3 linked regions of the Bythopirellula goksoeyrii genome follow. The protein of the gene in region 2 binds, or shares a complex with, the protein of the main gene of each other region. Links are inferred from orthologs where the notes say so. Each region holds a gene or a part of one and is shown on either strand. Other genes may lie near its edges.

Evidence for each region. Proteins that work in one complex are often made in the same cells at the same time.
Region 1: Pr1d_RS19380 (region 2) and Pr1d_RS07235 share a complex: the UniProt entries of both Bacillus subtilis proteins name them as parts of the possible RNA degradosome complex. The link is inferred for Bythopirellula goksoeyrii from one-to-one orthologs.
Region 3: Pr1d_RS19380 (region 2) and rny share a complex: the UniProt entries of both Bacillus subtilis proteins name them as parts of the possible RNA degradosome complex. The link is inferred for Bythopirellula goksoeyrii from one-to-one orthologs.

What each region holds. Positions count from the first base shown.
Region 1 is NZ_CP042913.1:1,809,225-1,812,805, forward strand. Bases 1-2,893 are described here. They hold Pr1d_RS07235 (6-phosphofructokinase), read right to left. Parts: upstream 2,110-2,893; coding sequence 892-2,109; downstream 1-891. Other genes in these bases: acs (acetate--CoA ligase), read right to left, coding at 1-578; Pr1d_RS07240 (polyprenol monophosphomannose synthase), read right to left, coding at 2,284-2,893. Outside these bases: more of Pr1d_RS07240, read right to left, coding at 2,894-2,988; Pr1d_RS07245 (ExeA family protein), read right to left, coding at 3,008-3,581. UniProt on the Bacillus subtilis protein: Catalyzes the phosphorylation of D-fructose 6-phosphate to fructose 1,6-bisphosphate by ATP, the first committing step of glycolysis.
Region 2 is NZ_CP042913.1:4,895,310-4,899,459, reverse strand. What follows is about bases 1-2,969. They hold Pr1d_RS19380 (polyribonucleotide nucleotidyltransferase), read left to right. Parts: upstream 1-407; coding sequence 408-2,531; downstream 2,532-2,969. Other genes in these bases: Pr1d_RS19375 (PSD1 and planctomycete cytochrome C domain-containing protein), read left to right, coding at 2,762-2,969; rpsO (30S ribosomal protein S15), read left to right, coding at 1-65. Also shown: more of Pr1d_RS19375, read left to right, coding at 2,970-4,150. UniProt on the Bacillus subtilis protein: Involved in mRNA degradation. Catalyzes the phosphorolysis of single-stranded polyribonucleotides processively in the 3'- to 5'-direction. Necessary for competence development in Bacillus subtilis.
Region 3 is NZ_CP042913.1:2,814,777-2,818,443, forward strand. Bases 689-3,667 are described here. They hold rny (ribonuclease Y), read left to right. Parts: upstream 689-1,365; coding sequence 1,366-2,970; downstream 2,971-3,667. Other genes in these bases: Pr1d_RS11150 (TIGR00282 family metallophosphoesterase), read left to right, coding at 3,030-3,667. In the rest of the region: tRNA lysidine(34) synthetase TilS, read right to left, coding at 1-447. UniProt on the Bacillus subtilis protein: Endoribonuclease that initiates mRNA decay. Initiates the decay of all SAM-dependent riboswitches, such as yitJ riboswitch. Involved in processing of the gapA operon mRNA, it cleaves between cggR and gapA.

The sequences.
Region 1 (3,581 bases), 3.1 Mb from region 2 along the record:
TGCACTTTTGCCTGGGCATCATTGTTGCGATCGGCAATGGCTTCAGCGGAAAAACCGGCAAATATCACAGAATGAACTGCGCCAATTCGGGCGCAAGCCAGCATCGCAATAGCCAACTCAGGAACCATCGGCATGTAGATCGAAACCACGTCCCCTTCGCCAATGCCGAGAGTCTTAAGGCAGTTCGCAAACTTACAAACCTCGCGATGAAGTTCGGTATAGGTAAGTCGCCGTGTGTCGCCCGGCTCTCCCTCCCAGAGAAGGGCAACGCGATCCCCCTGCCCTGCTTCGAGATGGGCATCGAGACAGTTGTAGCTGGCGTTGGTTTTTCCACCCACGAACCATTCGGCGAAGGGTTCGTTCCAGTTGAGCGATTTGGTAAATGGTTCGAACCAGTGCAACTCTTCTCGGGCCATATCGCCCCAAAACTTTGCCGGATCTGTCGCGGCTTCGTTCCAGAGGGCTTCATATTCAGCGAGCGACTTGATGCGGGCTTTGTCTGAAAAACTGGGCCGCGGCGGGAATAACCGCGATTCCTGCATGACTGTATCAATTTGTCGGCCTGCCTGGTCCGCCATGGGGAAGAACTCCTGCTAGAAACGAGAAATAAGAACTGCGAGTCGAGTTCTCGATTTTACAGCAATGAGTGAGCAGGTTCTAGCCACCAGCGAGAATAACACAGTGTTGCTCAATTCTCAGCTAATGGACCATGTCCTCCGAAATAGGTAGTGCAAGAAATACGAAAAGCCCAAGCAGTTGTAGCCATGGATCGACAAGGATGAAACACGGACAAGACGGAAGTCTCAATTCAATCCGTGTCGATCTGTGTTAATCCGTGGCTCATAAAAAGTGTCTTGGTTGGGGCATTGGGTCGCGTTGAGCTAATTTAATTCATAATTCTGCCAGCGCTTCTTCCGTAGCCGCTTCGGCAATATCGAGCGTGAACTCGGCATCGAATTCCACGTCATCGCTGGTGGCAACCTCAACGTCGAAATCTTCTGACCAGGCAAATGGACTTTCATCTGCGGGGCAATCGCCGAAGCTGATCCCCAGCGCCCGGGCGGCTTGGACCGCGGAGCCATCATGCTCGACGGTGCGGAGTTTGTTCACAGCTTGGATGATTGGCACGCTCTCGATCTCAGGCGGATGATAACAGACCATCTCACCAAGTCTTCCCTGGACGATCAGCCGGACGGCGTGTGCGCCGTACTGGGTGGCCAGCACCCGATCGAATGTGGTGGGCGCCCCGCCGCGTTGCAGATGTCCGAGTACCGAAACGCGGACCTCCCGATGGAGTCGTCTTTCAATCTCCGTAGCGACTATTTGGCCGATGCCACCTAGCTTGGCTTGAGCTCCTGATTTTTCTTCACCAACCAAACCCCCTTCGGGCAGTTCTGCCCCTTCGGCAACCACAACCAACGAAAACCGCTTGCCGTGGCTCTCGCGGTCGAGGATCTTGTGGCAGACGTTTTCATAGGTCCAACCGATTTCAGGCAGGAGGATCACATCTCCGCCGCCGGCAATACCTGCATGCAGCGCGATCCAGCCCGCATGGCGACCCATCAGTTCGATTACCATGATCCGCTCATGACTAGCGGCTGTGGTGTGCAGACGATCCAAGGCATTGGTGGCACACTCCACGGCGCTGTCGAAACCAAAGGTAAACGCCGTTGCTGAGAGATCGTTGTCGATCGTCTTGGGGACGCCCACCACGGGAATCCCATATTCGTGAAACTGTTGGGCAACAGCTAGTGAACCATCGCCACCGATGCAAACCAGTCCAGCGATGTTGAGTTGGTCAATCGTGTGTTTCACACCGGCTAGCAGTTCAGGATCGATTTCTACGCGATCTGCCACGCCTACAGTCGCCGCAAAGCGGCCCTTGTTCGTGGAACCGAGGATGGTGCCCCCCTGATTGAGAATGCCTGACGTGTTCTTATGTGTGAGGGTAATGTAGCGCACGGGATCGTAGAGCCCCTCGTAACCTTTGAGGAAACCGACACAGTCGTAGCCGAGTTGGCTCGAAGCTTTGACTACCCCTCGAATCACGGCGTTGAGACCGGGGCAATCGCCACCACTAGTTAGGATTCCTATGCGCTTGCTCGACATCAATGTTTCCCTCTGAAGACCTTTGGACAAGAGATATTTCTTGGCAAGTATAGGTCGGGAAAGTGTTTTTGTAGCCGTGGGCGGAAGCCCATGGTTCTTCTAGAAGCAAACCATGGGCTTCCGCCCACGGCTATTAACTCTCGCTAGTCGTTGCCACCTGAATAATCGCTACGATCAGCCACGCAGGCGGCGCCACGCTAGTGAGCTCAACATTTTCAGGGCACCAACCATTTCGCGAGAGGAGATTTTTGATTTGCCCAGCTTGCGATCGACAAACGTAATCGGCACTTCGGTAAAAGTGGCCCCTAAGCGTTTCAGATGCCACAGCACCTCTTCGATGAACGCATAACCAGCGGATTGCAATTCTAGCCAGGGTACTTTGGCTAGCAGTTGGCAATTGTAGACTCGATAATTCCCACTGAAGTCGCCTATCGGAATTCCAAGAATCACGCGTGACAAGGAGTTGACCGTGTGGCTCATCATGCGACGGTGCCAGGGCCAACCTTCGATACTTCCGCCGTCGCAATACCGCGAACCGATGACGACATCGGAGCTCTCCGCGGCTGCGACTAATTCTGTCAGTCGTTCCGGCGGATGGCTCCAGTCAGCATCCATCGTAATTAAATGGGATGCCCCTCGCTCCACCGCGGTCTGCATCAATAGAGAAAGTGCCGACCCCAGGCCCTGTTTTCCTTCTCGCACGATGCAGGTAAACCAGTGATTGTCGTGAGAGAATTCTTGGCACCAAGCCCCGGTGCCATCGGGGGAATTGTCGTCCACGACCAACACGTCCGCAGCAGGAAGTTCGGTATGGATCCTTGCCACTAGGTGGGGCAGGTTATCCAGCTCATTGTATGTTGCCAGGCCAACAAGCAGCAATTATGTGTGACCTTTGCTTCTAAGCGAACCGCTGTGGAGTGCTTGCCGTTTCCAAGCTGCTGAATAGCTGTCGAAATCGTTTGCTGGAAACAACTGTTGGACCGGAAGTCACTTCGTCTTCGATTACCAGGATTTCGCCTGGGGTCATATTCGCAGCAGCTTCGATCCGAGAGGACGTCATAGAGAGTGGCTCTTCCAGGTCAAGGCCTAGTTCTGGTTCCTCATCAAGAATCGCAAGTTCAAGCTCATCCTCATCAGATGTGAGTAGCTCTGGCTTTGGCGTGGACTGAATGACCGTAGCAGGCTTCTCGCAATTCTTTAGCTGTTGGGCAAAGGCCGTATCGAGCCGATTGATTACGCGTGGTGCTGTGGTAAGCACATTGGTTTCAAAGTCCAGATACTGATCGATGACCACTTCTTCAGATTGGAAGCTCTGTTGAAAAGGATTTCTAGAAGCAACTCGTTCCAGTTTCTGTTCGGGAGCTCTGTTGGCAACCTCGAGTCCAGCAAATTGTTGGAGCAATTGATCTTCGCTTATGTCGGCTGATGACAAAGGCTCAAAGTAAGATTCTTCTATTTGTTCAGGAGTACTA
Region 2 (4,150 bases):
ATGTGAAACGCAAGAATCCGCAAAAGTATCTTGATCTGTTGCGCCGCTTAGATATCCGCAAATAGTGCCGCCAAGTTTGTAGCTCGACTCTCCGAGTCGTATCATGCGGCTTGGAGAGTCGTGCTACTCTGCTCGGCTATTGCGATCCCATCTAGTCGCTCTGCTGTCTCGGTGTAGAGTTGTGATTTTGCGAGTCGAGATATTGGAAGAGAAACTCCAATGCCGACTTGTGAGTCGCCTCGACTCTTAAGAACGGTTGAGAATCCTAGCTATTGCTGAGGGCTCCTGACAACCGCTGAGACTCTGTTCTTTGAATTGTCGCGCGAGGTGCGCTTCCTGTGAGGAGGCATTCCGTTGTTGCGACATGGCAAAGGCTGTTCCAGAAACCAATGTAGGAAGAAAGAAAATTGAATAAAATTCGAGTAGAAAAACAAATTGGCAGTGGCGTCTTCAGCATCGAAACCGGCTATTTAGCTAAGCAGGCAGCCGGAGCCTGTCTCGTACAGTATGGTGACACCACTGTGTTGAGCGCCGCCGCCAGTGGCCCCGCTCGGCCCGGCATCGACTTTTTCCCCCTGATGTGTGACTATCGGGAGCGGGTTGCCGCAGCGGGTAAATTCCCCGGCGGTTTCATGAAGCGCGAAGGTCGTCCTACGACCAAAGAAACTCTTACCGCCCGGTTGATCGACCGACCCATTCGACCAATGTTCCCCGAAGGGTACAACGACGAAGTTCAAATTCAAAACTTCGTGATGTCGAGCGACAAGCAGACCGACGGCGACGTGCTGGCGATGAACGGTGCCTGTGCCGCTTTGGGTATTTCGCCACTACCTTTCCAAGGCCCCCTGGCATCGGTGCGGGTTGGCTATATCGATGGCGAGTTCATTCCTTTCCCCACCCAGGATGATTTGGAAGCGAGCTCGCTCGATTTGATCGTGTCGGGAAACAAGGAAGCCGTGTTGATGATCGAGGGTTTCGCTCGCGAAATGCCTGAGGATACGATGGCCGAAGCGATCATGGCCGCCCACGGATTCATCCGCGAGTTGTGTGACCTGCAGGAAGAGTTGATTGCCAAAGTCGGTACAGAAAAGATGAAGTTTGAGGCACCTCCCTCAGATGGCTTGTTCGAGGTTCTCAAAGAAAAGTACGGTGCCAGATTTAGCGAAGCGAACCTTATTGATGGCAAGCACGAACGTCACGATGCTGTCGTCGCCTTGCGAGATGAAGCAGTAGCAGAATTGGTCCCCGATCCCGATGCGGAAGGAGCTTACACGCTCGATTCATTTTACAAGAATTGGCATGATCTTGAGTCCCACGTGAGTCGTGAGCAGATTCTTAGCGGGACCCGTTCTGATGGGCGTAAGAGCGACGAACTCCGCGATATTCAGTGTGAAGTCGACCTCTTGCCACGCGTGCATGGTTCGGCTGTGTTCCAACGAGGTGAGACGCAGGCCTTTGTCACGGTCACCTTGGGTACAGGCCGTGATGAGCAGCGCGTTGATGGACTGTTCGATGAATACACCAAGCGGTTCATGCTGGATTACAATTTCCCTTCGTTCTCGGTCGGCGAGTGCCGTCCGATTCGTGGTCCCGGTCGTCGCGAAATCGGCCACGGTGCCTTGGCTGAGCGGAGCGTCAATCCCGTGTTACCGGATCATGAAAAATTCCCGTACACGATCCGCGTGATTTCCGACATCTTGGAGTCGAATGGCTCTAGTTCGATGGCGTCGGTCTGCGGTGCCACCCTGGGGCTGATGGCGGCGGGTGTGCCGATCAGCAATCCCGTGGCTGGTATCTCGGTTGGTCTGGTGAAGGAAGGTGAGAAATGGACCTTACTCACGGACATCATCGGCAACGAAGATCACTTTGGCGATATGGACTTCAAGATTGCCGGCACGCAAAACGGCATCACGGGTATCCAGCTCGACCTGAAGATCAAGGGTATCAGCGAGGAAATCATTCGTGCCACCCTTAAGCAATCTCGCGAAGCCCGCATTGAGATCCTGCGAAAGATTATCAGTACGATTGCACGACCGCGAGCGACGACGGCCGAGTCGGCTCCACGGTTGTTGCGTACGAAGATCAATCCCGAAAAGATTGGCCTCTTGATTGGCCCAGGTGGCAAGACGATCCGTGGTATCCAAGAAGAAGTCGGTTGCAACATCGATGTCGACGAGGATGGCACGGTTACCGTTGCTGCGGCTGATCAAGCCACTGCCGAAGCGGGTCTGGCTCGTGTTGATGCCCTCACGGCGAGTGTGCAAGTCGGCAAGATTTACGACGGCCGCGTGACGAGTGTCAAAGACTTCGGTGCGTTTGTCGAGATTCTGCCGGGACGCGATGGCTTGTGCCACATTAGCGAACTCTCGAACGAGTACGTCGGCAATGTGGGCGATGTCTGCTCAGTTGGGGACCAAATGAAGGTGAAGGTCATCTTAGTCGACGAACAGGATCGTGTGAAACTGAGCCGTCGCGCTGCGATGGAAGAACTCGGCGAGCAAGAGGCTGAACCTGCCGACGCCGCGTCTTGATTAGAGATGCAGGCCAGACCAGCCAGGAAGGTGTTCTTTGGCTTTTTGCGACAAATTGATGAATAATACCTGCTTGTCATGGTTGCTTCTTGACTAATTCAATTGGAAGTAAACTATAGAATAGGTGATGTAAGTCAAACAAATGATCCTCTGGCTCTCACTTGAGCCAGAGGATTTTGTTTCTTATATCCTTTTGCAAAAACCTCATCGGGTTGGCTGCAGTACCAGACATGCGCATCTTGACCTTTCTATTAATCTTGCTCAGCAGCCAAGCCCCGAGTGGAGCATTAGTTGCGCTGGACTTCAACCGCGATGTGCGGCCAATTCTTTCGGAGAATTGCTTCGCTTGCCACGGATTCGATGAAGGGGCACGCGAGGCAGACTTGCGGCTTGATGAGGCCGGATCGGCTTTGAAAGATCGCGGGGGGTACGCCGCGATCGTGCCTCGCAATTTGGAGGCGAGTGAACTCTGGCGGCGGATTAATAGCGAAGACGAGGACGAGATGATGCCGCCTCCCGATTCGCGTCGGGAGCTAACTCTTGAGCAAAAGAAAACGCTTCGATTGTGGATTGAACAAGGCGCTCCCTATGCGAAGCATTGGTCGTTCATTTCCCCCGAGAAGTCGCCGATTCCCAAGGTTGCCGATGAGTCTTGGCCGCGAAATGAGATTGATCTTTTCGTCGCTGCTCGGCTCGAAGAGGAAAAGATCGTTCCCTTGCAAGAGGCAGATCGACGCACGCTCATTAGACGTCTTTCGCTAGATCTTACCGGATTGCCGCCTTCGGCGGAGGAAGTCGAGGCATTTGCATTGGACGACGAGTCGCAGGCGTACGAAAGACTAGTTGATCGTCTGCTTGCCAGCCCACATTTTGGTGAGCGAATGGCTCTGGAATGGCTTGATGCTGCACGTTACGCCGACACTAACGGCTATTCGATCGATGGAGGCCGACATCTTTGGCTCTGGCGTGATTGGGTCATCAATGCGTTCAACGAAAACTTGCCCTATGATCAATTCTTGGTGGATCAAATTGCAGGGGACTTGATGACCGACCCAACGGAATCCCAGCTTATAGCGACAGGATTTCAACGGAACAATATGGTTACACACGAGGGGGGAACCATTCCTGAAGAGAACATCACGAACTACAACGCTGATCGTCTGAAAACTCTCGGAGAAGCGGTACTCGGGTTGACCTTGGGATGCGCCCAGTGTCACGATCACAAATATGATCCCATCACACAGCGGGATTATTATCGTTTGTTTGCCTATTTTAATACGCTTGGTGACGTTGGACTCGACGGAGATAGAGGCGTAAACGCTCGTCCCACTTTCGAGACTCGAACGGTTTTACCCACTGGTGAGTTACCCGCTCTAAAGGCTCGTATCGATGAGATAAATAATGAACTGAATTCCCCCAATCCGGTTGAAGTCACTGAGTGGGAGCAACGTCAGAAAGAACTGCTAAGTGAACGGGGGCGTGATTTTGCAATGCATTCCGCGAAGCTCCTTGAGATAAGCACCCCCAACCAAGGGGCGGGATTTGAGATCGAAGAGAACCACTATGTGAAGATCACAAATGCACCGAAATTTGTCGCTTACGAAGTTTCAATGCAACTC
Region 3 (3,667 bases), 2.1 Mb from region 2 along the record:
CGTTCCTCTTAGCAAGCGAAACAGGATCGTTTCGACCTGATCGTTCTGAGTGTGGGCAAGTGCGAGGAAACGAGCTCCATGTCGCTCGGCGGCCTGAGTGAGCAGAGCATATCGTTCTTGTCGGGCCGCTGCCTCGATCCCGTCACCTTCTGTCTCGGCTCGTCCTGCAACATCCCCTTGAAGTGCTTCGAAAGGAATGCCCAGCTTATTGCAAAGCTCTTCGACCCAAGCCTGTTCGAGATCGGAGTCAGCCCCCCGCAAGTGATGGTTGACATGGAATACGGCCAGATTTCCATCGCCGCCTAACTCCTTCTTGATCTGAACTAAGGAAAGCAACAAAGCCACGCTGTCGGCACCCCCTGATACGGCAATGCCGACATTCACATCCAGCCAGTTGGCTGGGGGCCAGAGTGTCGTTAACTTCTGGGCAAGTTCTGGGGGATTCACGTAGGGTCTCTATCAAAGGCCTTGAAACTGTGAAACTAATAGTGTACCTCCGCAGCTTGGAATAAATCCACCTTTTCCCAATCCTTAAACTCATTCCTAGCTTGCGTAATTCTGCTGGATTGAACCCTTTGGATCTCGACCTAAGCTGCTTCCAGGCTTGCACTTGCTTACCTTTCTGATATTATACGGGGCAGTCTTCCAGCTGCTGGAGAAGTTGTCCTTCGAAGGCTGTAGTTTGGAAGATATTAGAGTGTATGAATGATACGCGTGTTGGAACCGGGTATGTCTGCAATGGCAGTCGGCACCAGAGCGTTGTGTGTTTGTGAAGTTCTTGAAGGGTGCGTCAAGAGTCCTGAACTCTTGAACACTCGATTGACTTGTGGTAATCCAATTCTTGGTTGACATGCTCGATCTTTACCTGATCTCTTTGTTCTCCCTTGTGCTTGGTGCAGTTGGTATCGCCCTTTGCTGGCGGTTCCCTCGTGCTCTGCGTCAGGTAGTTCGTGTGATGTCTTTTGAAGACTGCTCAATTGCTGCAGGTTCCTGGCTGGATAGCAGAGTGCTCGTTCATTCGCTATTGTCGTGGTGCCATGCAAACCGTCCTCCTCCTGGAGTGGTGCCGGTTGTTTGCTCCTTGCCAGTGAACGCCAGCTGCAAGCGGATGGTCAAACCGGAAGAAATCTGGGCACGATACCCCGAAGGTATCAACCTCGAGTAAATGTGGATGCTGTCATTGGTGAGCGGCCTAGCTGCTCACCAACGACTCTTCAAGAATCTTTCTTACACGCAGAGATTACGTCAGCTCAAGTCTGACGTTGTTTCAGCTCTCTTGCTCCCCAGCTAGGCAGCTCCTGTTTGACAGGAGAACTCCGTTCCGTCGCAGTTTGGCCTCGAAGGCGGTTATCAAGAAAGTATTCGATGACATCCAATTTGATAAACAGTATACCAACAGTTGACTTTGTCTTGGCGGCACTCACGGACGGCATGCAATTACTCGCCATTCTAGTGGCCGCATTGATGGGCATGGGACTTGTGAAGGTCTTTGACTATCTGCGCAAGCGGGATGCTGACAAAGAGGCGGCCCAAATCATAGAGAGGGCAGAGCTGGAGGCGAAATCTCTCCGCAAAGAAGCAGCTATCGAGGCCAAGGAGCTTGCACTTCAAGAGAAAGATCGCTTGGAGCGGGAGAACAACGAGATTCGAAATACGCTTCACGAACGTGAACGACATCTCGACAAGCAAGAAGATGCGATAACTCAGCGTAGCGATCAGCTTCTTAAGCAGGAAAAGATGGTCGAGAACAATCAGCGCCGCCTCGTCGAAAAACTCGATGACGCCACTCGACGACAGAAGGAATTGGACGACCTGCTGAATCTCGAGCGGCAAACGATGCACCAACTCAGCGGCCTCAGCCCGCAGGAAGCCGAGGATCGCCTTCTCAAGCGACTTGAGCAAGAGTTGTCTCGTGAGCAAGGGGCTCTGATTCTCAAGCATGAAAAGCAACTTGCAGAAACCTGCGACAAGAAGGCGAAGGAACTTCTGATTACATCGGTGCAGCGATTTGCTGCCGCTCACACAGCCGAAGCTACCACCAGCACAGTGGACATCCCCAATGACGAAATGAAGGGCCGCATTATCGGTCGCGAAGGCCGCAACATCCGTGCGCTCGAGAAAGCGACCGGCGTTGACGTGATTATCGACGATACACCTGGTGTTGTGATTGTTAGTGCCTTCGATCCCGTACGTAGAGAAATCGCCCGCATCTCACTCAATAAGTTGATCGCAGACGGCCGTATCCATCCGACCCGGATCGAGGAGCTGGTAGCCGAAACGGAAAAAGAGATTGAAGGTGAAATCCGCAAGCATGGGGAAGAAGCGATGCAAGAGGCCCAAGTCTTTGGACTCCACAATCGTGTCATTGACCTGCTAGGCCGCCTCAAATACCGCACGAGTTACAGCCAAAACGTCCTCAGGCACTCGATTGAAGTTGCATTTATCACTGGAATGCTGGCCGAGGAAATGGGGATGGATGGCGAGCTGGCTCGCCGTGCTGGCCTGCTCCACGATATTGGAAAAGCCGCCGACCACGATCTGGAAGGGGGGCACCCAAAAATTGGTGCCGATCTACTGAAACGTTACGGTGAAGTCCCCGAGGTAGTGCATGCCGCTTTAGGTCATCACGACGATATTCGTCCCGACATGCCCTACACAGTGTTGTGTGCTGCCGCCGACGCATGCAGTGCCTCGCGACCGGGTGCTCGAAGAGAGACCCTGGATAGGTACATCAAACGGATGCAAGAGTTGGAGTCCATCGCGACAGGATTTTCTGGCGTACGCCAAGCCTTTGCGATCCAAGCCGGGCGTGAAGTCCGCGTGATTGCGAGTTCATCCGATACGACCGATGAATCTTCCGCCAAGATTTGCCGCGACATTGCCAAGGCGTTTGAAGAGCAACTCACCTATCCCGGCGAAATCAAAGTGACTCTTATCCGCGAGACCCGGGTCACCGAGATTGCCCATTGATCAGAAGGAACAATTCCTCCTTTCCAATCTCCCTGTTTCCTCATTCAGGTTAAACTTCCGTGCGACTGCTTTTCATTGGTGATATCGTAGGCAGCCCTGGTCGCGAGATGGTCACTCGCGGCGTAGCTGGACTCGTCCAGCGACACCAGTTGGACTTAGTCATCGCTAATGCGGAAAATGCGGCCGGGGGATCGGGAATCACGCCTCAGATCTACCGAAAACTGGTGAAGGCTGGTGTCGATGCGATTACCTTGGGTGACCATGTCTATCGTCGAAAAGAGATCTACTCGGTACTTGATAGTGAAGACAACATCGTGCGGCCTGCCAATTTGCCTGACGAAGCCCGCGGACGACGCTGGACGGTTGTCGAGGCCAGAGATGGAACGCAAGTGGGAATTTGCTGCTTTCTAGGCCAGCTCTTTATGAAACCCATCGACAACCCGTGGGGTGTAGCTGACCGAGTGCTCGCTGAATTGCCTTCAGAAGTCAAAGTACGGTTTGTCGATTTTCATGCCGAGGCTACGAGCGAGGCTCAGTTAATGGGACGCTACCTCGATGGCCGTGTTTCGGCTGTGCTGGGAACCCATACTCATGTTCCCACAGCGGACGAATGCCTCCTGCCTGGCGGTACGGCCTTCCAATGCGATGTCGGTATGACGGGGCCTCACGACGGCATTCTGGGACGTAGGGCCGACCG